DNA from 3 places in the Nitrospirillum amazonense genome. Region 3 is predicted to be linked to each of the others. Evidence: riboswitches for the same ligand, from Rfam matches in the RefSeq annotation. Region 3 holds a riboswitch; each other region holds the start of a gene.

Region 1 (7,242 bases), on a different contig from region 3:
TTGACGTCCATCCAGTAGCTGGGATTGACCACGCCCGAGGACGCCAGCGACACCAGCACCTCCTGCGCCACGTCGTTCTGGGTCAGGCCCAGCTCGGCGGCGCGGGCCCGGTCGACCTCGATGCGGTAGGCCGGGGTGGCCGTCACCTGGCGCAGCGTCACGTCCACCAGGCCGGGGATGTTCTTGAAGCGCTGGCGCAGGTCCTCCGCGATCAGGGCGTTGGGCCCGCGGGCCGTGCCGATGATGCGGATGTCGATGGGGGTGGGCACGGCGCCGTTCAGGATCTGGCTGGTGATGTCGCCGGGCTTTTGGAAGATCTCAACGCCCGGGTAATCCTTGGCCACCATGGCGCGGATCTGCTCGACATACTCATGGGTGGGCCGCGACCGCTTCTCGGTCAGGGCACCCAGGATTTCACCGTCGGCGGAGCTGACGGTGACGCTGTCGGTCAGGCCCAGGTTCACCGGGTCGGGCAGGCCGATGTTGTCGATGATCAGGCCCAGTTCCTCTGGCGGGATGATCTTGCGGATGGACCGCTCGATGGCGCCGAACTGACGCGACGCTTCCTCCAGCCGGGTGCCGGCGGGGGTGCGGACGTGCAGGCGGAATTGGCCGGCATCGACCTCGGGGAAGAAGTTGGTGCCGACGAAGGGGATGGTGGCGGCGGCGCAGACCAGCAGCACCACAGCGAAACCGGTTACCATCCACGGCCGTGACAGGCCGCCGCCCAGCACCCTCAGGTACCGCTGGCGCAGGCCCTCGAAGCCGCGCTCGAATCCGGCATGAAAGCGCGCCCAGGCGCCGGCCAGGCCGGTCGGGGGCGCAACGTGGCCATGGTTGCCCTCCTCGCCATGGCCGTGGCCGCGCAGTTCCGCCGGCAGCAGCCAGGCGGCCATGGCCGGGACCAGGGTCCGCGACAGCACGTAGCTCATCAGCATGGAGGAGATGACGGCCAGCGCCAGGGGCGAGAACAGGTACTTGGCGATACCGTGCAGGAAGAAGATGGGCACGAACACGATGCAGATGCACAGCGTCGAAACCAGGGCCGGGAAGGCCACCTCGTCCGAGCCTTCCAGGATGGCCTGGCGCAGCGGCTTGCCCATGCCGATGTGGCGGTGGATGTTCTCGATGGCCACGGTGCCGTCGTCCACCAGGATGCCGATGGCCAGCGCCAGGCCGCCCAGGGTCATCACGTTCAGGGTGTGGCCGGCCATGGAAAGCACGGCCACGGCCGTCAGAATGGACAGCGGGATGGAGGTCAGCACGATGGCCGTGCTGCGCCAACCACCCAGGAACAGCAGGATCAGGATGGCCACCAGGGCGCCGACGATCAAGCCCTCGTGCTGGATGCCTTCCATGGCGTGCTTGATGAAGGTGGTCTGGTCGAACAGCGGCTGGATGCGCATGCCCTCGGGCGCCGCCTTGCGGATCTCCGGCAGCCGGCGCATGACCTCGTCCACCACCGCCAGGGTGCTGGCGCCACCCAGCTTCATGATGGTCAACAGCACGGCGGGCTGGCCGTCGGCGTGCACCACGTTGGTCTGCACGGCGGCGCCGTCGCGGACATTGGCCACGTCGCGCATGAACACGGTGCGGCCGTTCACGTCGCGCAAGGGGATGTCGTTGAAGGTATCGACGGCGATGGGCGAGCTGTTCAGGCCCACCTGGTATTCGGTGTCGCCGATCTTGGCGGTACCGGACGGCAGATTCAGGTTCTGGGCGGTGATGGCCTTGTTGACGTCGTTGGGGGTCAGGCCATAGCTGCGCAGCTTGTCCGGGTCGATATCGACCATGATCTGGCGCGCGTTGCCGCCGTAGGGCAGGGGCAGGCGCATGCCGGGGATGTCGCTGATCTGCGACCGGATGGTGATGCGGCCATAGTCGTACAGCTGCGCCTCGGACATGGTGTCGGACGACAGGGCCAGCTGCAGGATGGGCACGGAGGACCGGCTGTACTGCACGATCAGCGGCGGCTGCGTGCCCGTGGGCATGCGCTTCAGGATGGTCTGGCAGATGGCGGAGATCTGCGAGATGGCCAGGTCGATGTTCACGCCCGGCTGGAAGGTGGTGCGGATGATGCCCACGCCGTTGGACGTCTCGGATTCCACCTCCGCCACGTTATCGGCGGTGTTGATGATGGCCAGCTCACCAAAGGCGGTGATCTTGCCCGTCATCTCCTGCGCGTCCAGGCCCGAGTAGCTCCACACCACGGTGACCGTGGGGATCTCCACCTCGGGGAAGATGTCCGTGGGCATCCGGAACAGGCTCAGCACGCCCAGTAGCGTGATCAGGCCCGCCAGCACGGCGAAACTATAGGGACGCCTCAGGGCGTAGGCGACGATCCACATGAGGACGGGGCTCCGGCAATGCGATGCGGAAAAATGCAACGCTACGCCCAGGGGCCGAGGTCGCCCCCCGCCCGGCACAGCCCCAAATAATTAACGCGCTTGACGGTTAAGGGGAACCTACTTCGATACGCAACGGTTCGAATTTAGGCATGCCGCGACCAATCGCCGCCAAATCGGAAAACTGTGGCCTGCGTCACTGCGCCCGTCGGCGGAGGGGAATGTAAAGGTGGCTAACCTTGAATTGCCAAGCTCTCCCTCGGTGCATCCTCGGGGGTTTCCTGACGGCCCACGGCGGGCCGGTCGGGCAGGGATGGCACCCAGCGGACCACGACATACAGGCCGAATCCGCACGCCAGAAGCGGCTTGAACCACGTGGTGGTGGCCACGTGCAGGCCTCGCGTCCAGACGTGGGTGGTCAGCGCGAAGCACAGCAGCACCAGCATCCAGCCCAGCGCCCGGTTGCGGCGGACATGAAATTCCCAGCCCGCCAGGGCGCCGGCGACCAGCGCCATGTCGCCGAAATGGCCAAGGACCGTACGCGGGTTGAACAGCAGCAGATACGTGACCATCAAGGCCGCCACGGTGGCGGCGGCCTTGGGGGCCGGCAGGCGGCTGACGGTGCCGCGGGCCAGGGTCAGCACGGCGATGCCGGCCAGGGCGCGGATAACGGTCTGGGCCATCAGGTCCAGTGGCAGGCCCAGGGTGGCCAGGCCATTGGCGAAATCGTGCCAGACGCCGCCGCCGGGGTTGGCGCTGCTCATGGTCTTGCGCACGAGCTGGCCATATTCGCCCAGGGCGTAGCCGGGGTCCCAGTGCGTCAGGGGCAGGGCCAGGGCCGCCGTCAGCCACAGCGCCAGGGACAGACGCAGGCGGGGCCACAGGGCGAAGGCCAGCATGACCAGGGCCAGGGCCTGGGGCTTGAACGCGCCGGCCAGTACCAGCAGGAACGCGGCGCGGCGCCACCGGCCTTCCGCCACGTCCGCCAGGCCGGCCAGCATCAGGCCCAGCATCAGGAATTCGGTCTGGGCGCCCCGCAGATCCACCACGCCGATGGGCAGCGCCGCCAGCAGGGCCACGCCGAACAGGCGCTGCCAATCGGTGCCCTGACGTTTCGCCGGCGCCAGCAGGCGGCACAGCCGGGCCACGCCCCACCAGCAGACGGCCAGCAGGCTCAGACGCCACAGCGCATCGCCCAGCAGCGGCGGCAGATAGGCCCACGGGGTGAACAGCACGGCGCTGGATGGCAGGTAAAGGAAGCCGTTGATGCCATCCTCGTAAATCTCAGCGCCCTGCCACCAGGCCCAGGTGGCCTCGGCGTAGATGTGGAATTCAGAAACGAACCGTCCACTAATCACCTGCGCCTCGATCACCACCAGGGCGATCGCCCAAAGGGCGAGGCCGAGCACCAGCGGGCGGGCCAGGGAAGGAAGTGGCGGGCGAACCATGCTGCAGAATAACCTATCTCATAGGTAATAGGCTCTATGGTCTATGCCTACCACCTTTGTGCTCAAGGTCAAGTGCCAAGGCTTGGCCGTTGCATATTTAAGATAAAATGTCGCGACGCCGCCCTTGCCCGGCACGGGCGATTGCCGTAAGGCTGCCATCGCCGACGGTTCCGCAGGTCCGCCTGTGGATGAAAAGGGAACGTGGTGGGGATGCGCGGCATCCGACTCCATGGCTGCCCCCGCAACTGTGAACGGCGAGCGCCGCCCACCCCGCCGCACGGGGAATGGCCACTGGGTTCCCAACGGAACCTGGGAAGGCTGGGCCGGCGCCGTGACCCGTGAGCCAGGAGACCTGCCGCCGGTGGCATTCGCATGGTCGCGGGGGCGGGGTGTCCCGGCGGAACCGGTCAGCGGCGCGGCGGGTCCCAGGGGCCCCGTGGCCGCTCGGTCTCGTCGACAGGTAATCCCCTCCTTCCGGCTGGTCTTGGCCTCTGATACCACGGGTGCATGAGGCCGGTGGGATGGAACTGACTGATGACGCATGAGCACACGGCCGTCCCTGGCGTCACTCTGGTCCTGGGCGGGGCCCGCTCCGGCAAAAGCCGCTTCGCCGAGGGGCTGGTGACCGCCCTGCCCGGGCCCTGGACCTATATCGCCACCGCCCAGGCCTGGGACGACGAGATGCGCGACCGCATCGGCCGCCACCAGGCCGACCGCGTGCCCGGCTGGACGACGGTGGAGGCGCCGCTGGACCTTGCCGGCGCGCTGGCCGCCCCCGGCGACGGGCCGGTCCTGGTCGATTGCCTGACGCTATGGCTGACCAACGTCATGCTGGCCGACCGCGACGTGGTCGCCGCCGTCGCCACGCTGGAGGGGGCGCTGGCCGCCCGTACGGGCGCCACCGTCCTGGTGGGGAATGAGGTAGGCATGGGCATCGTGCCGGAGAACGCGCTGGCCCGCGCCTTCCGCGACCACGCCGGCCGGCTGCACCAGCGCCTGGCGGCCACGGCGTCGCAGGTGTTCCTGACGGTGGCGGGCCTACCCCTGAAAGTGAAATAAGAGCGGAAGGAGGTAGCCATGGCCGATCTTGAGTCCCCGGATGACGAAGGCGCCCGCCATCGCGAGAAGATGCAGAAGCGCAAGGCCGTGCAGGACGCCCGTGTCGCCCAGGCCACCCGGGAGAAGGGCCTGCTGATGGTCCACACGGGCCCCGGCAAGGGCAAGACCACGGCGGCGCTGGGCATGATGCTGCGTACCGCCGGGTATGGCCTGCGCGTGGGTTTCATCCAGTTCGTGAAGGGCAACTGGGCGACGGGCGAGCAGACGGCGCTGACGCGCTTTTCCGACCTGATCGACCACCATGTGATGGGCGAGGGCTTCACCTGGGATACCCAGGACAAGGAGCGGGACATCGCCGCCGCCGTCCGCGCGTGGGAACTGGGCCGCCGCATGCTGGCCGACCCGCAGTACCACCTGGTGGTGCTGGATGAGATCAACATCGTGCTGCGCTACGGCTACCTGGATGTGGCCGATGTTCTGGCCGGGCTGAACGCCCGCCTGCCCGACACCCATGTCCTGGTCACCGGCCGCAACGCCAAGCCCGAGATCATCGAGGCTGCCGACCTGGTGACGGAGTTTCAGGCGGTGAAACATCCTTTCCAGGCCGGCATCAAGGCGCAGCGCGGGATCGACTTCTGATGGCCGACCGCACCGCCGGGGGCGCCCGCGCCCTGATGATCCAGGGCACCGGTTCGGACGTGGGCAAGTCGCTGCTGGTGGCGGCCCTGGCCCGGGCCTATACCCGGCGCGGCCTGCGGGTGCGCCCGTTCAAGCCGCAGAACATGTCCAACAACGCCGCCGTGACACCGGACGGGGGGGAGATCGGCCGCGCCCAGGCGCTGCAGGCCCGCGCCTGCGGTGTCGCGCCCTCGGTGGACATGAACCCGGTGCTGCTGAAGCCGCAGACGGACCTGGGCGCGCAACTGGTGCTGCGCGGCCGCGTGCTGGGCAATGCTCAGGCCTCGGCCTACCAGCGCCGCAAGGGGGAACTGCTGCCGGCCGTGCTGGAAAGCTTCCACCGCCTGCGGGGGGAGTGCGACCTGGTGGTGGTGGAAGGGGCGGGCAGCCCGGCGGAAACCAACCTGCGCGCCGGGGACATTGCCAACATGGGCTTCGCCCGCGCGGCCGGTGTACCGGTGGTATTGGCCGGCGACATCGACCGGGGTGGGGTCATCGCCAGCCTGGTGGGCACCCATCGCGTGCTGGACGTGGAGGATCGCGCCCAGATCCGCGGCTTCCTGATCAACAAGTTCCGCGGTGACGTCCGCTTGTTCGAAAAGGGCGTGACGGAGATCGAGGCCCGCACCAGCTGGCCCTGCTTCGGCGTCATGCCGCACCAGCCGGCGGCAGCCCGCCTGCCGGCCGAGGACGGCATGGACTTGGCCCACTGGGCGAAACGCGCCTCCGGTGGAGCCTTGCGCGTCGCCGTGCCCATGCTGTCGCGCATCGCCAATTTCGACGACCTCGACCCCCTGCGGCTGGAGCCGGGCGTTACGGTGGTGATGGTGCCCCCCGGCCGGCCCCTGCCGGGCGACGCCCACGGCGTCATCCTGCCGGGGTCCAAGGCCACCCTGGCCGACCTGGCCTTCTTCCGCGCGCAGGGGTGGGACATCGACCTGGCGGGCCATGTGCGTCGGGGGGGCTGGGTGCTGGGCCTGTGCGGCGGCTATCAGATGCTGGGCCGGACGGTTGCCGACCCCGACGGCATCGAGGGGCCGCCCGGCATCGCCGCCGGCCTGGGCTACCTGGACGTGGAAACCGTGCTGGCCCCGGCCAAGACCCTGCGCGCGGTGACGGGCCACGACGCCGCCAGCGGGTCGGCCCTCACGGGGTATGAAATGCACCTGGGTGTGACCCAGGGGCCGGACCGCGCCCGGCCGCTGCTGTATCTGGAGGCGGAGGGTGGCGAGGCGGTGGCGGAGGGGGCGGTCAGCCTTGATGGCCGCATCGCCGGCACTTATGTCCACGGCCTGTTCGGCCATGACGCCCAGCGGGCGGCATGGCTGCGGCGATGGAACGTGGCGCCCGGCCTCGATAGTTATGACGGCACGGTGGAGGCGGCGCTCGATGAGTTGGCCGAGGCCGCCGAACGCCACCTGGATCTCGACGCACTATGGGCCATCAGCCGATGACCGCTCCCGACAGGCCGTGCCCCGACTTCGACGCAGACTTCCGGGCCCACTTCCGTGACCTACTGGTCTGGCGGCGCGACGTGCGGCGTTTCCGCACCGATCCGCTGCCCGATGGATTGCTGGAACGGCTGCTCGACCTGGCCTGCCTGGCGCCGTCCGTGGGCCTCAGCCAGCCCTGGCGCTTCGTCCGGGTGGACGATCCCGCCCGCCGCGACGCCGTGCGGATGGAATTCGAGCGCTGCAACGCCGAGGCGCTGG
Region 2 (7,242 bases), on a different contig from region 3:
CACTATGAGATCGCGGATCTGGCGCACCTGGACATGGTGGGAAAACCCATCTTCGTGCGCCTGACCCTGGACGATACCTTCGACTACACCCCCGGCCAAATCGTGAACCGCACAGCCGGCGGCAATCATTATGGATTCTTGCTGAAATAGAGGGCGACGGCACAGCCGGCCGCCGCCGCCACGGCGGTCAGAACCGCCCCCCATGCCATATCCAGCGCACTCAGCCGGGCGGACCACAGGCGCAAGGTGGCGTGGTTGGTAAGGTCGTACGTGCCATAGGTGAGAAGACCGAACACCGCGCCGCGCATCAGCGCCTGCATCAGCGGCGCCTCCGACCGTGTCGCCGGTTCCACACAAAAGAAGATGATGCCGCCCGCCATAAGCAGGTAGAACACGGCAGCCGGCCCCAGGCGTGGCTGGGGCGCCACCATGTCGCCCATCACCTGGCGGTAAAACCCCACCATGCGGGTCAGCCAGACGGCATCCAGGGCCAGGAAGGCGATAAGGGTTGCCGCGTAGATCGCGGCCTGGCGCAGCACTGGTCCCAAGGCCTTTTCCTCCCCGCAAAGCCAAAAAAGAAAAACGCCCCGGCCTGGGCACGGGACGTTTTTCAATACGCGTCGGCGATGCGGATGGATCAGCCCGGCGTTCACCGGACCGGCGAGCGGGTCAGCGACTTGATGCGGCCACGCGGGTTGCCGGACATGGCGGCGATTTCGCGGTCCTGCGCCTCGATGATGGCGCGGGCGGGCTCGTCACCGTCCAGGCCGCCCAGTTCGGACGAGGGGACGCGGCGGTTGGACGACCGCGAACCATCGTCATACAGGACGTCGAACAGGACGAATTCGCTGACGGACTTGGATTTCGGCTTGCTGCTGCGGCCCATGGGGACCTCCTCTTCCTAAAGAACCATCACAACTCAGGCGTGGTACGGCTCAGCGGCGGCGACGCGGGCGGTTGCGATCCTCGCGCGCCGGCTGCTGCTGGTCTTCGTTGGCGTTCAAGGCCGCCACGAAACTGGAGAACTGGGTGCCACGACCATCCTGGACGGGGCGTGGCGCGGCCGGACGGGGGGCGTTCGGACGCGGCCCCTGCGGCTGGGCCGGACGCTGGCCCTGAGGACGGGCTTGCTGCTGCTGGCGGCCACCTTCAGGCCGTGCGCCCTCGGGGCGCGGACCCTGGCCCTGCGGGCGGTTGCCCTCGGCGCGAGGACGCTGACCGTCGGCGCGGGCGGGCCGCTGGCCGTCGCTACGGGCGGGCCGCTGGCCCTGGGGCCGAGCCTCCGCCTGGCCCTCGGCGCTGCGCTGGCCGCGGGGCTGCCCGCGACCGCCATTGCCGCCGCCGTTGCGCGGCTGGCGGGCCGGCAGGGGCGGACGGCTCACCGGGGCGGCGGCGGCCTGGGGCGTGGCCTCGGGCCGCTCACCCACCGGGATGGACTTGCGGATCAGCTTCTCGATATCGCGCAGGTAGATGCGCTCATCCCCGTCGGCCGTGCACAGCGACACGGCGACGCCCGAGGCACCGGCACGGGCGGTGCGGCCGATGCGGTGGACATAGGTCTCCGGCTCGTTGGGCAGCTCAAAGTTCACCACGTGGGTGACGCCGTCCACGTCGATGCCGCGCGCCGCGATGTCGGTCGCCACCAGCACCCGGACGGTACCGGCGCGGAAACCGTCCAGCGCCTTCTGCCGGGCGTTCTGCGACTTGTTGCCGTGAATGGCGGCGGCCTCGATGCCCGCCTGCTCCAGCTGGGCCGACACGCGGTTGGCGCCATGCTTGGTGCGGGTGAAGACGATGCTGCGCTGCATGCCGGCATCGCCGCGGATCAGGTCGACCAGCACGTGGCGCTTTTCCGCCGCCGGCACGAAGATGACCTTCTGCTCGATGCGCTCCGCCGTGGTGGAAACGGGCGTGACCTCGACCCGCAGCGGGTCGCGCAGCATCTTGCCCGCCAGTTCCGACACGTCGGCCGGCATGGTGGCGGAGAAGAACAGCGTCTGCCGGTTGGCCGGCAGCTTGGCCATGATCTTCCGCAGGCTGTGGATGAAGCCCATGTCCAGCATGCGGTCGGCTTCGTCCAGCACCAGCACCTCGACCTTGTCCAGGCGCACGTGGCCCTGGGTCATCAGGTCCAGCAAGCGGCCGGGGGTGGCCACCAGGATATCGATGCCGTTGGCCAGCGCCTTCACCTGGCTGCCCTGGCCGACGCCGCCCAGGATGACGGTGTGGCTGAGCTTCAGGCCCACGCCGTAGTTGGTGATGCTCTCGCCGATCTGCACCGCCAGCTCACGCGTCGGGGTCAGGATTAGGGCGCGGGGCATGCGCAGCGGCAGGGCCGACGGGGCGGCCCCCAGGCGCTGCAGGATGGGCAGGGTGAAGGCGGCGGTCTTGCCGGTGCCCGTCTGGGCGATGCCCAGGATGTCGCGGCCCTCCAGCGCATGGGGAATGGCCCGCGCCTGGATGGGGGTGGCTGTGTGATGGCCCAACTGGGCCAGGGCGGCCTGAATCTCAGGCCGCAGGGAAAGGGTGTCGAAAGCGGTCAATGTCTTGGAATCCCAGGGCGACGCGCCGGCCGCGTTCGTTTCTCGCGGCCGCGGATCGCGGTCAAGCCCTTGCCCGGGCGCGTGCCGGCAGGCATGTGTCAGAAGGTCGAGTATGCCCTGGGTGCTACAGGGGCGATTTGGCCGCCACCGCTACGCGCCACCCGGGGGATACCGCCAGGCCCAGCGGCCCGGCATGGGAACGGATGATGCCATCCATTCCCTAAGACCGCATAAGTGGCTGTGACCGGTCCCAGGTACAAGGGAAATCGCTCGAAGCCCCCCGAATTGCTGCCATGCCCCGGCGTGGGTGGCCGTTGTCACACAACCGCCAAGCTTGTTCGCCAGGGTGCTCACCCCCCAACGCAGCGACATCGCGTTTGCATGCGCCTACAATTCCCCGTAGAAAAGCCCTGACGGTTCCCGCCCTGACCGGGCGGGATGAAAAGGGAACGCGGTGGGGAATCCCCTCCCCGACGCCGCGGCTGCCCCCGCAACTGTGAACGGCGAGCCCGACACCATCCCCGCGCATGCTATCGCGGCGGGGATCGAAGCCACTGGGAAACCGGGAAGGCGGTGCCAGGGTGATGACCCGTGAGCCAGGAGACCTGCCGTCACGCCGTGGTCACGCACGGGCACATTGGGCGGGGTGCACCAGTGGGGAAAGGGCGCCCGCCGTCCCGGCCGCTTGGGGATATCCAGGCCGGTGATGGGCGATCCGGTCTTTGGCCCGTGGTGACGTGTCACGTTGCCAGAGGCCAACAAACATGGGTCGTTTCGTTCCCGGAATAACAACCGCGCTGCTGGTCTTGACCAGCCCGGCGGCCTTCGCCGCCACCGACGATGCCGCCGACACCGCGTCCAACACCGTCGACGACGTGCTGGTTACCGCCGCCCGCCGCGATCTCATCGGCGCCGCCGCCACCTCCAGCCAAGGGGTGGTGGTGAAGGAGGAACTGGAGTTGCTGCCGGCCTACCGTGTGGGCCAGATGCTGGAGACCGTGCCGGGCCTGGTGGTCACCAGCCACAGTGGCGAGGGCAAGGCCAACCAGTATCTGCTGCGTGGCTTCAACCTGGACCACGGCACCGACATGGCCACCAGCGTGGACGGCATGCCGGTGAACATGCGCACCCATGCGCATGGCCAGGGCTACACCGACCTGAATTTCGTGATTCCCGAACTGGCCCGCGGCATCGGCTACACCAAGGGCCCCTACTTCGCGGCGCAGGGCGACTTCTCCGCCGTCGGTTCCATCCAGATGGCTTACCTGGACCAGCTTCCGGCCCAGGTGGCGCTGACGGCGGGCACGCTGGGCTATCAGCGTGCCTTCGCCGCCGGCGCTACGGCGTTGGGCGCCGGCCAGCTGATGGCGGGCGGTGAGCTGGTGCATTATGACGGGCCCTGGGACCATCCGGACAATTTGCGCAAGGGCAATGCCGTGCTGCGCTACAGCCAGGGCGCGCGGGCCGACGGCTTCAGCGTCACGGCCATGTATTACCGTGGCCTGTGGAACGCCACCACCGACCAGCCGGAACGCGCCATCGCGCAAGGCCTGATCGGCCGCTATGGCACCCTGGACCCCACGGATGGCGGCCAGGCGCGGCGCATGAGCCTGTCGGGCACCTTTGCCATGCCGGTGGATGCCGGCTGGCTGGCTGGCGGCGAGGTGACGGCCAACGCCTATGTTATCAACAACCAGCTGACGCTGTGGAACAACTTCACCCATTTCCTGGACAATCCCGTCCAGGGCGACCAGCACGCCCAGGATGAGAACCGCATGGTTGCCGGCGGCGCCATCAGCTACAGCCGTCCCTTGAACCTGCTGGGCCTGGACCATGAGGTGGTCGCCGGCCTGGACACCCGCTTCGACGATGTGCATGTCGACCTGCGGGCGACCCGAGCCCGCGTGGCCTATGCCCAGCTGAGCAACGACAACGTTCAGGAGACCGGCGGCGGCGCCTATGTCCAGGCGACCAGCCATTGGACGCCTTGGCTGCGGACCGTGGTGGGCATGCGGGAGGACTACCTGGCCGCCACCGACCACGGCAGCAACGCCGGCGTGGTGGCGGCCCGCCTGTTCCAGCCGAAGGGCAGCGCCATCGCCACCCTGTGGCAGGGAACTGAGGTCTACCTCAGCGCCGGCCGCGGCTTCCACAGCGACGACGTGCGGGGAGCGTCGCAGGGGAACGCCCCCTTGCTGGCCAAGGCCGATGGCGAGGAGGTGGGCATCCGCAGCACCATCCTGCCCAACCTGACCGCCACGCTGACGGCCTTCCAGATGGATTTCGTGTCGGAGCTGACCTACGACGCCGACGTCGGCCAGACGGAGGCGGGGCGCCCCAGCCGCCGGCGCGGGGTGGAGCTGAACACCACCTACAACCCGTTCAGCTGGCTGGAATTCTACGGCAGCGTCGCCTTCAGCCACGCCCGCTATACCGATAGCGATCCAGCCGGCAGCTTCATCCCCGACGCGCCCAAGCTGATCGGCTCGCTGGGGATCTATCTGCGCGATCTCGGCCCCTGGTCAGGTGGCGTGGAGTACCGCTATTTCGGCGCCCACCCGCTGGTCGAGGACAACAGCGTGCACTCGGCGGGCAGCCAGGAATGGAACCTGACGGCCAACTACACGCTGCAAAGCGGCCTGCGCTTCGGCATCGGCCTCTACAACGTCTTCGACAGCAAGGATGACGCCGCCGACTATTATTACACCGACCGCCTGAAGGGCGAACCGGCGGAAGGTGTCGGCGATCTGCACGCCCACCCGCTGGAGCCCCGCTCCGTCCGGTTTACCGTGGCCCAAAGTTTCTGATCACCACAGGTCGGCCAGCCCCTCCTCCATCACCAGATCGGTGGGGGGCTGGCCGTCCCCCTCCATCCGGGCCGACCCCATCCAGGCCACGGCGGCCGCGTGGCCGCTGGGCAGATCACGGGTCCACAGCCGGCAGGCTTGGCCTGACGGCAACGACCCGTCGTGACGGATCAGCGCGGGGCCTTCGGGTGCCATGGCGAAGCTGTCGGTGGGCAGCGACAGGCCCAGGCCCAGGGCCTTGATGTAGGCTTCCTTCAGGGTCCAGAAGGTCACCAGATCCCGCCCGCTGCGCCCAGCGGGGCGGGCATCCAGCCAGGCCAGTTCTTCGGGTGCGAACATGGCCGCCGCCAACTCCGCCCCGATGCGGCGTTCGCCGCGCTCCACATCCACGCCTATCCGTGTGCCAACCTCCAGGGTCACGGCACAGGCCACCAGGCCGTCGGTGTGCGACAGGTTGAAATCCAGCCCCGCAGGCGCGTCCACCAGACCAGGCTTGCCCTGCGGTGTGAGGGGGGCGAAGGCCAGCGCCGCCGGCGGCCGGCCCAGCAGGCGGCCCAGCCACAGCCGGGCCAGGCCGTGGGCCGCCACATATTCCCGCCGGTTGACCTCGAACACAAAGCGACGGGCCCGCGCCCGTTCCCCCTCATCCAGCAGGGGCCACAGGCGGTCATAGGCCGCGTCATCCAGCGTGCTCAGGGGCAGGGTCCGCAGCAGCGGCATGGTCATCCGTTCAGGCGACAGGGGATCAGAAAGCCCGGCCAGAACAGGCGCCCGGCCGCCCCCTGTCAAGGGTCCGGTCCCCCGGCCCCCAACCGACGCGGTAATCCATATATTGCCCCGCTACGGCTGGGGATATCCCCATCGCCGAAGGTATTGCCGCCCTATCCGGAAAATGATCCCCCGAATCCCCAAGGAACACGGCGTGCGGCCAGCCTGTTGAAGCGCAGCATGACCGTGACCGGAGCCCCGACGACTATGCCCAACCGCCGCAACGCCCGCCGCATCCTGGCCGCCACAGTGGCGCTGGCGACCGTGTCCGCCGCGCTCACCGCCCAGGCGCAGACGGCCGATCCGGCGGGCTGGGGTCCCTTGCTGAGCGTCGGGCCGGTGGTCAGCACCCTGGGCCTGGGGGCGGAGGTCGGTGCCCGCTTCGATGACCGTTTCGGCCTGCGCCTCAACGCCAGCGGCTTCAGCTTTTCCGCCAACCACACGGTGCGCGACGTCCGCTATGACGGCGACGCCACGCTGGAGTCCTTCGGCCTGCTGGCCGACCTGCATCCCTTCGGCGACGGCTGGCGCGTAACCGCCGGCGCGCGCCTGAACCTGAACGAGGTCGACCTGAAGGGCACGCCGCGGAACGCCACCTACACCATCCACGGCATGACCTACACCGCCAGCGAGGTCGGCAGCCTGAACGGCAAGATCGCCTTCAACCGCTTCGCCCCCTATGTCGGCGTCGGCTATGAGGGCGCGGTGGCCGACCACTGGCGCTTCGGCTTCGACCTCGGGGCCATGTACCACGGCACGCCCAAGGTCTCCCTCGACGCCAGCGGCCCCGTCACCACCACCCCCGACTTCGAAAGCCGCCTAGAAGCCGAGCGCCAGGAACTGCGCGATGATGTGAAGGACTACAGCTGGTACCCGGTGTTGAGCCTGACGGTGAAGTACGTGTTCTGAAGTGAAACGGGCTGAAACGAAGACGGGCGCCGTCGCCGGCGCCCGCTCCGCTTAAATCTGAACCCCTCGGCCACCTATTTCTGGGCGAGATCCAGCGCCCCGGTCAGGTCGCCCAGGGCCGGGCTGCCGTTGGCGGCCAGGGCGGCGTCGCGCTGCTTGATGCCTTCCAGCTTGGGCAGGTCGAAGCGGCGGGTGATGAAGCGCAGGATGGAGGT
Region 3 (7,242 bases):
CTGCAATAGATGCGGATCCCAAATATGCTGATTCGTGGCACCTGCTTTCAATGGCTTATCACGCACATCGCCAACTAGCGTTGGCGATAGGTGCTGCGAAAAAGGCGACCGAGCTAGACGCCGAACAGGGGCGATATTGGTACCATCTCTCCCTTTTCCTAAAAGAAAATGGTGATTTAGATGATGCCGTGAAAGCGTGCAAGCGAGCATGCACCATAGAGCCGGATAATGCCACATTTTCTAGAATCTTAGACGAGATATAAATAGTCGCGACAAATGGAAGGCTGGAGCAACAAATGATAAGGCTTTGCAGCGCTTGTTCCAGATTGATCCTGTTAACAGCCTTATTTTTTTCTACTTCACCGGTGGCTCGTGCTGCCGATGCATCGGCGGCCAGCGGCCTGAATGTTTTAGCCTTTGGTGCAGATCCCACGGGCAGAATAGACAGCACCTCAGCGATCAAGCAAGCAATTGAAAGTGCCTGTTCTAGGAATTCCGTAGAGACGCCTGGCATTATCAGCGTTCCGAGTGGCTCATATAAGATTTCCGGCGTGATAACAATTAACTGTAGCAACATTACAATCACCGGAGCCGGTAAGGGCAATACAACTTTCTTTCCCACGCATGCAGGCGATGTTTTTTTTGCCGAAAACCTAGGGCCTGGCCCTCATCTTTATTCTATAAATTTCCGGGACTTCCAAATATATAGAACTGACAATCCGCCATCTGGATCAGGTATTCATTATAGGAAAGTTGCAGGTGGTACGATAGATCACGTGGCTGTTGTTGGGGAATTTTCCGGAATTGAAATTGAGTCTTCTATTAGTTTATTCTTCAGTGATATTGATCCTGGCGGTGATAACACTACTCCATTATCGCGGCTGTGGTGGGTGCATCGAGCCGGACCTAACGAGGAAAACCCCTCAGAGAATTTCATCGTAAACAGTAATTCACGCGCCTTACACCGCGGTAGCTACACCTATGGCCTGCTCTTGCAAGACACCGATGGTTTTAACATGGCCAACTATCATCTGGGCTTTACAAAGGGGCCCGCCCTCGAGATCAAAGCGCAGTATCCGACGGACATCGTTGTCGGCCTGACGTTTTCTAACGGCGGGTTTGATGAAGCGCAATACTGTATCCATTCTACTCGCGCGCCAGGCGACACCGGCGCTCGGGAAGCTTGGAATTTTAATGGTGTTCTCTGCGAATTGTCCGACCTCGATGGTTTCCATAACGACGATCCCCGGTTGATTAATGTGACGGCCGTGGGCTCAGCCTTCTTTTTGAACGGCCGCCACGGCGTCAACTTATCCGCTGGATCCGGTTTCAAATTGGGGCAGTCCATTTTCAACGCCAACAACCGTGAGAACCGCGGTGGCAGCCATGTCGTCCTTTCCGGCACGGTGACTGATGTCAACCTGGACGGGTGTAGTTTTGTTCGTAACAACGGACGCAACCCGGTGGACTACGACGTCATTCTCGCCGACCAAGCCGACCAGATAAGCGTTCAAACCAGCAAGCATGCCGGTGCCGCCAAGGGAGACATCGATAACCGTACCGGCGGTCGGCATATCGCCCTATCCGCCCTTTATTCGGAACGCGCAGAAAACGCGGGAACCGGTAAGTCGCTGGCCGGAACCACACTGCCGATCGGCGGTTCCCATTTGGCTCCTGGGTCATGCGCCAGCGGCGCTGTAGCCATTCCGGGCGCTCGGACCGACATGACCGCCATCGCTAGCCCTGCAGCGGGCGACGCCGGTGACGGATTCCAGATTCGTGCCTTTGTGTCTGAACCCGGCATGGTAATAGTGAAAGTCTGCGCCCTTACCGAGGCGATACCAGCGACAGTCCGTTACAATGTTCGCGTGCTGGAATAAGCTTTAGGGAATTGATTATCAAACGCCCGAATAAACCTTCCCACGTCCGTCGGCGTGCCTAACAGGCTGTTGAAAAAGCCTGTGGCTGCCTGAGTTTCAGCATGATTATAGGATGGCCCGCCCCTCTCGAAGCGATGGGTTAAGATCGCAGACTGGGCTGCTGCCGGCTTGGATGACACCGGGATAAGCTCGGTTAAGCTACCCCAGCGTTTCGTTCGAAGTCCACCGGGCTGAGGTAGCCCAGGGTCGAATGTCTGCGTGTCGGATTATAGAAGCGTTTGATGTAGTCGAAGACGTCGGCTCTGGCCTGGTTCCTCGACTGATAGACCGCCCTGGCCACCCGTTCGGCTTTGAGTGACGAGAAGAAGCTTTCCATGGCGGCATTTTAGCTTCGCTGGCCCTAACGGGCTCCCATACGTCGCCCGCCCGGCTCATGGAACAGGTGACGCCGTTGTCGGTGAGCAGGCGCTGGAACTGCTGGCTGGTGTATTGGCTGCCCTGGTCGGAATGATGCAGCACCGCCCTGGGTTTTCCCCGTCGCCATAAGGCCATGACCAATGCATCGGCGACCAACTGGGCAGTCATGGTGTCGCTCATCGACCAGCCGACGACGCGGCGGGAATAGAGTCGACCCCGACGCGGTCGATGACGTCATGGCCGTATTTGGCGACGACGTGGAAGAGGTCGTAGACGATCTCGGCTTGTGGACAACGCGCACGCACCTCATTGGCGTAGGCGGCGTTCATGTCCATGGCCACGGCCTTGATGCGGCGGCAGCCTTCCTCCCCCAACAGGTCGAAGAAGGGACGAATGCCTTCGCGCGAACGCTCGCGGCCAACCCACAGCACCCGCCGGGTGCGGGGCTCGATCACCACCGCGGCATAGCGGTGGCCGCGCTGGATGGCGAACTCATCCATCGCCAACACGCTGATCCCGCTGAGGTCTACCGGATCGAGGGATCGTTGCAACGCACGTTTGTCGATCTCCTTGACCGTGTGCCAGTCCAGCCCGAAGAACGCGGCCACCTGCTTCACCGGCAGGGCACGGCAGAGGCGGACCACGCTCTCCGCCAAACGCCGGGTCACCCGGGCATGGCGCTCCAGCCAATCCAGTCGTTCCAGCCGGGGGCCGCACTGCCCGCACAGAACACGCCGGCGCGGCACCGATATCCACGTCGCCGCATCCAAGATCGGAAGGTCCCGGACAACGCGCGTCTCAATGTCGTGAACACGCTCGCTCGCCTGGCCACAACCGTCGCAGATCATCGGCGAACAGGACGGTCGGCCAAGATATATCCAAACCGCCGGCTGCTCACCCGAGCGGCGTTCCACTGTCTCGACCCGGTAGCCTTCCCACCCAACGAGACATGACGTAGCTTCTCTATCGGGCAACGGCGCCCCCCCTGGCAGTCTGTGATGTTTGGCGACTACCAGTCTGTCAGAACGCGCCGTTGTCCGCCTCTACCCGCTAATCCGCGATGAACTTTTTTTCACGCGCTGCCGGGGAAGCCGCCGTGCGAAAATCATTGATCCCTAGCCCTCATGCAGCGCACTGTCGGCCCACCGACGGTGCCCCGGTCGCCGGCCGGATTTCCCACCGGCAGCTGGAGATAATAGGGAATCCGGTTCAAGGCCGGAGCTGCCCCCGCAACTGTGCGCGGTAGGTGCCAATACCCCCGGGCCGATAGGTCCGCGAGGAGCCGCCACTGGCCCGGGCCACCGCCCCGGCCGGGAAGGCAGGAGACGCGCCATGAACCGCAAGCCAGGAGACCTCCCGTCACGAGGTCCACATCTGGTCCGCCGGAGATGGCGGAGAGAGGGAAGTTTCGCCATGGCCCGCCCGCCCCCGCACGCGCGCCTTCCAAACGTCTTCGGCCTAAAACGGCCCCGCCCCGCATCCGCGGCCGCCAATGCGCCTGCCGGGCGCGACCGCCCCCTTTGAAAGCGAGCCCATGCCTACCCCCACCGCCAAAATCCCCGCCACCGTCATCACCGGCTTCCTCGGTGCCGGCAAGACCACGCTGATCCGCGGGCTGCTGCAGAACCCGGGAGGCCGCAAGCTGGCGCTGATCATCAACGAGTTCGGCGACGTCGGTGTGGACGGCGCGGTGCTCAAGGGCTGCGGCGACGCGGCCTGCCCGGAGGATCGAGTGATCGAACTGGCCAACGGCTGCCTGTGCTGCACCGTGGCGGACGATTTCGTGCCGGCGCTGGAAACGCTGCTGAACCGCGCCGATCCGCCGGACCACATTATCATCGAGACCAGCGGCCTGGCCCTGCCCAAGCCGCTGGTGCGCGCCTTCACCTGGCCCGCGGTGCGCTCGCGTGTTACGGTGGACGGCGTGGTGGCGGTGGTGGCGGCCGATGCCGTGGCCGAGGGCCGGTTCGCGCCCGATGCCGAGGCCCTGGCCCGGCAGAAGGCTGCCATGGAGGCCGGCGACGCCACGGTGGAGCACGAAACCCCGGTGCAGGAGGTGTTCGAGGATCAGGTGCTCTGCGCCGACCTGATCCTGGTCAGCAAGACCGACCTGGTGGACGAGGCGGGCCTGGCCGCCGTGGCCGACACGGTGAAGGCCCTGCGGCCCACCGCCCCGCCCCTGGTACGCGTGGCCCATGGCGATGTCGACCCCAATGTGCTGCTGGGCCTGTCGGCTGCGGCCGAAGCGGACCTCGACGCCCGCGTCAGCCACCACGATGGCGAGGAAGACCATGACCACGACGACTTCACCAGCTTCGTGGCCGAATTGCCATCCCAGGCCGATCCGGAGGCCCTGGTCCGCCGGCTGGGCGAGATCACCCAGCGCTTCGGCATACTGCGCCTGAAGGGCTTCATCGATGTGCCGGGCAAGCCCATGCGCCTGCTGGTGCAGGGTGTGGGCCCCCGCATCCAGACCAGCTACGATCGGCTGTGGGGGCCGGACGAGGTACGGCGCAGCCGCCTGGTGGTGATCGGTGAGACGGGCCTGGACAAGGCGGCCATCGAGGCGGCGCTGGCCGCCTGATTGGCCGCGCGGGTGGGGCATGGGCGCAAAGCGGTGCCCTGCCCAATCCCGCTGTTGACCCATCCCGCTGTTGAATTGACGGCGTATAGGGGCTAGAGCGGCATAAAGCTGGCTTTTCGTCTTTCAGTGTCGTCACACGGGTTCCGCCCCTCCCATGCACCTGTTGCCCACCCAGGCCGAGGATCTGCTGGCATCCCCCCAAGCCGAGGATTTGGGGCAGACGCCGGCGGAGTGCGTGTTGCTGTCCTTTTCCGACAGTGACCTGTCGGCGGCGGCCGCCGCCTACCACGCCGTGGGTAATGTTCCCTGGCGGCCCACGCTGCGCCTGGCCAACCTGATGCGCCTGGGGCATCCGCTATCCGTCGATATGTATGTTGAGGCGGTGGTGTCGCGCGCCCGTCTGGTGGTGCTGCGCCTGAACGGTGGCGCCGGCTATTGGCGCTATGGGCTCGAGCAGGTGGCGGAGACCTGCCGGGCCCGGGGCATCGCCCTGGCCGTAGTGCCCGGGGAGGCCAAGGCAGATCCCAGCCTGGAGGCCGCCGGCACCGTGGATCATGCCACCGCCCGCCGCCTGTGGCGCTGCTTCGTGGAGGGCGGGCCGGAGAACACGGTCCGGTTCCTGGCCGAGGCCGCCCAATTGCTGGGACGGCAGCCGCCCGCCGACCTGCTGGCGGGCGAGCCCATGCCTCTGCCCCGCTATGGCCGTCATGAAGGCTGGCGGCCGTCGGCACCCGTCGCGGGACCAGCGGCGGCGCTGGTTTTCTACCGATCGCACTTGCAGGCCGGCAATCTGGCAGCGCTTCACGCCTTGGCCGACGCCCTGGCCCGGCGCGGCCTGGCGCCCCACCTCTATTACGCGGCCAGCCTGAAGGAAGTTCGGGCGGCCCAGTGGCTGGCGGCCGAGCTTAGGGCCTTGCGACCGGCCGTGGTGCTGAACGCCACCGGCTTCTCTGCCCGCCAAGGTACGGAGGACTCCTCCCCCCTCGACGCCGCCGGCGCGCCGGTCCTGCAGGCTGTGCTGTCCACGGGCACGGAGGCGCTGTGGGAAAAGGCACGCGCCGGCCTGGGCCCCGCCGACCTGGCCATGAATGTGGTACTGCCGGAGATGGATGGCCGGCTGCAAGGCCCCGCCATCGCCTTCAAGGCGGCCGCCGACTGGGACGCCGCCCTGGAATACGCCCCGACCTTGAGCCGCCCCCGTGCCGACCGGGTGGACGCGCTGGCCGACAAGGCAGCCGCCTGGGCCCGTCTGGCCGCCACCCCGCGGGCGGGGCGACGCGTGGCCCTGGTGCTGTCCGATTATCCTGCCCGCGGCGGCACCGGCTTGGCGCTGGGCCTGGACACGCCGGCCAGCACCCTGGCGATGCTGGCAGCTCTGGCCGGTGCCGGCTATGGGGTGGCCGAGAGGCCGGCCGACGGCGCCGCCCTGATGGCCGCCCTGCGCCGGGCCCTCGACGGCGGCGCGCCGGGCCTAAGCCTGGTCGATTATGCCCGACTGATGCAGCCCGCGGCCCTGGCCGCCATCACCGCCCGGTGGGGGGCCCCCTCAACCGACCCTCTGGCGCGCGACGGAGCGCTGCGCTTTCGCATCCAGTCCTGCGGCAATGTATTAGTGGCGGTCCAGCCCAGCCGGGGGCATGGCGCTATCGACAGCGCCGCCCACCATGACCCCGATACCCCGCCCAGCCACGGCTATGCCGCCTTTCACCTGTGGCTGCGCCATGTGGTGGATATCCATGCCCTGGTGCAGGTGGGCGCCCATGGCACGCTGGAATGGTTGCCGGGCAAAGCCGTGGCGCTGTCGGCCAACTGCTGGCCGGAGCGGTTGGCCGGCCCCCTGCCCGTCCTCTACCCCTACATCGCCACCAACCCAGGCGAAGGCGTGCAGGCCCGCCGCCGCCTGGGCGCCGTGCTGGTAGGCCACCTGCCGCCGCCGCCCGTGCCGGCGGGGCTGCACGGCGATTTGGCGGCCCTGGAGCAGGCGCTGGACGAATACGCGCAGGCGCAGAGCCTGGACCCGCGCCGCCTGCCCACCCTGCGGGCCCGTATCCGCGACCTGGCCTGGGAGGCCGGCGTCACCCGTGACCTGAACCTGCCGGCCGATCTGGCCACGGGGGACCTTCCCGATGAGGCCCTGGCCCGGCTGGATGCCCATCTTTGCGACATCAAGGAGATGCAGATCCGCGATGGGCTGCATGTCTTCGGGGCGGCGCCGGACGACGGCGCCCAGGCCGCCTTCCTGGCCGCCATGGCGCGTTTCCCCCGCCGTGATCAGCCATCCATGACCGAGGCGCTGGCCCGCGACCTGGGCTTGGCCGGCACGCTGGAGGACCTGTTCACGGCCGACGCCGCGACGCCCTG

Evidence for each region. A riboswitch is a leader RNA that binds a small molecule or an ion and turns the genes downstream of it on or off. The one in region 3 is predicted to bind cobalamin.
Region 1: another riboswitch for cobalamin. It lies ahead of cobU (bifunctional adenosylcobinamide kinase/adenosylcobinamide-phosphate guanylyltransferase); the one in region 3 lies ahead of cobW (cobalamin biosynthesis protein CobW).
Region 2: another riboswitch for cobalamin. It lies ahead of P5F91_RS26640 (TonB-dependent receptor); the one in region 3 lies ahead of cobW (cobalamin biosynthesis protein CobW).

Annotation. Positions count from the first base shown of each region.
Region 1 is NZ_JARPAF010000001.1:46,661-53,902, forward strand. It holds gene P5F91_RS00205 (efflux RND transporter permease subunit) at 1-2,348, opposite strand, end outside; gene P5F91_RS00210 (glycosyltransferase 87 family protein) at 2,579-3,793, opposite strand; cobalamin riboswitch at 3,942-4,167, shown strand; gene cobU (bifunctional adenosylcobinamide kinase/adenosylcobinamide-phosphate guanylyltransferase) at 4,328-4,852, shown strand; gene cobO (cob(I)yrinic acid a,c-diamide adenosyltransferase) at 4,871-5,491, shown strand; gene P5F91_RS00225 (cobyric acid synthase) at 5,491-6,984, shown strand; gene bluB (5,6-dimethylbenzimidazole synthase) at 6,981-7,242, shown strand, end outside.
Region 2 is NZ_JARPAF010000004.1:1,325,856-1,333,097, forward strand. It holds gene P5F91_RS26620 (hypothetical protein) at 1-150, shown strand, start outside; gene P5F91_RS26625 (DUF2177 family protein) at 129-539, opposite strand; gene P5F91_RS26630 (hypothetical protein) at 650-886, opposite strand; gene P5F91_RS26635 (DEAD/DEAH box helicase) at 936-2,543, opposite strand; cobalamin riboswitch at 2,941-3,170, shown strand; gene P5F91_RS26640 (TonB-dependent receptor) at 3,308-5,350, shown strand; gene P5F91_RS26645 (4'-phosphopantetheinyl transferase family protein) at 5,351-6,070, opposite strand; gene P5F91_RS26650 (hypothetical protein) at 6,299-7,027, shown strand; gene P5F91_RS26655 (acid phosphatase) at 7,102-7,242, opposite strand, start outside.
Region 3 is NZ_JARPAF010000003.1:202,079-209,320, reverse strand. It holds gene P5F91_RS19375 (tetratricopeptide repeat protein) at 1-263, shown strand, start outside; gene P5F91_RS19370 (glycosyl hydrolase family 28-related protein) at 297-1,880, shown strand; partial or broken gene P5F91_RS19365 (IS3 family transposase) at 2,074-2,507, opposite strand; gene P5F91_RS19360 (ISL3 family transposase) at 2,474-3,145, opposite strand; cobalamin riboswitch at 3,449-3,672, shown strand; gene cobW (cobalamin biosynthesis protein CobW) at 3,832-4,881, shown strand; gene cobN (cobaltochelatase subunit CobN) at 5,036-7,242, shown strand, end outside.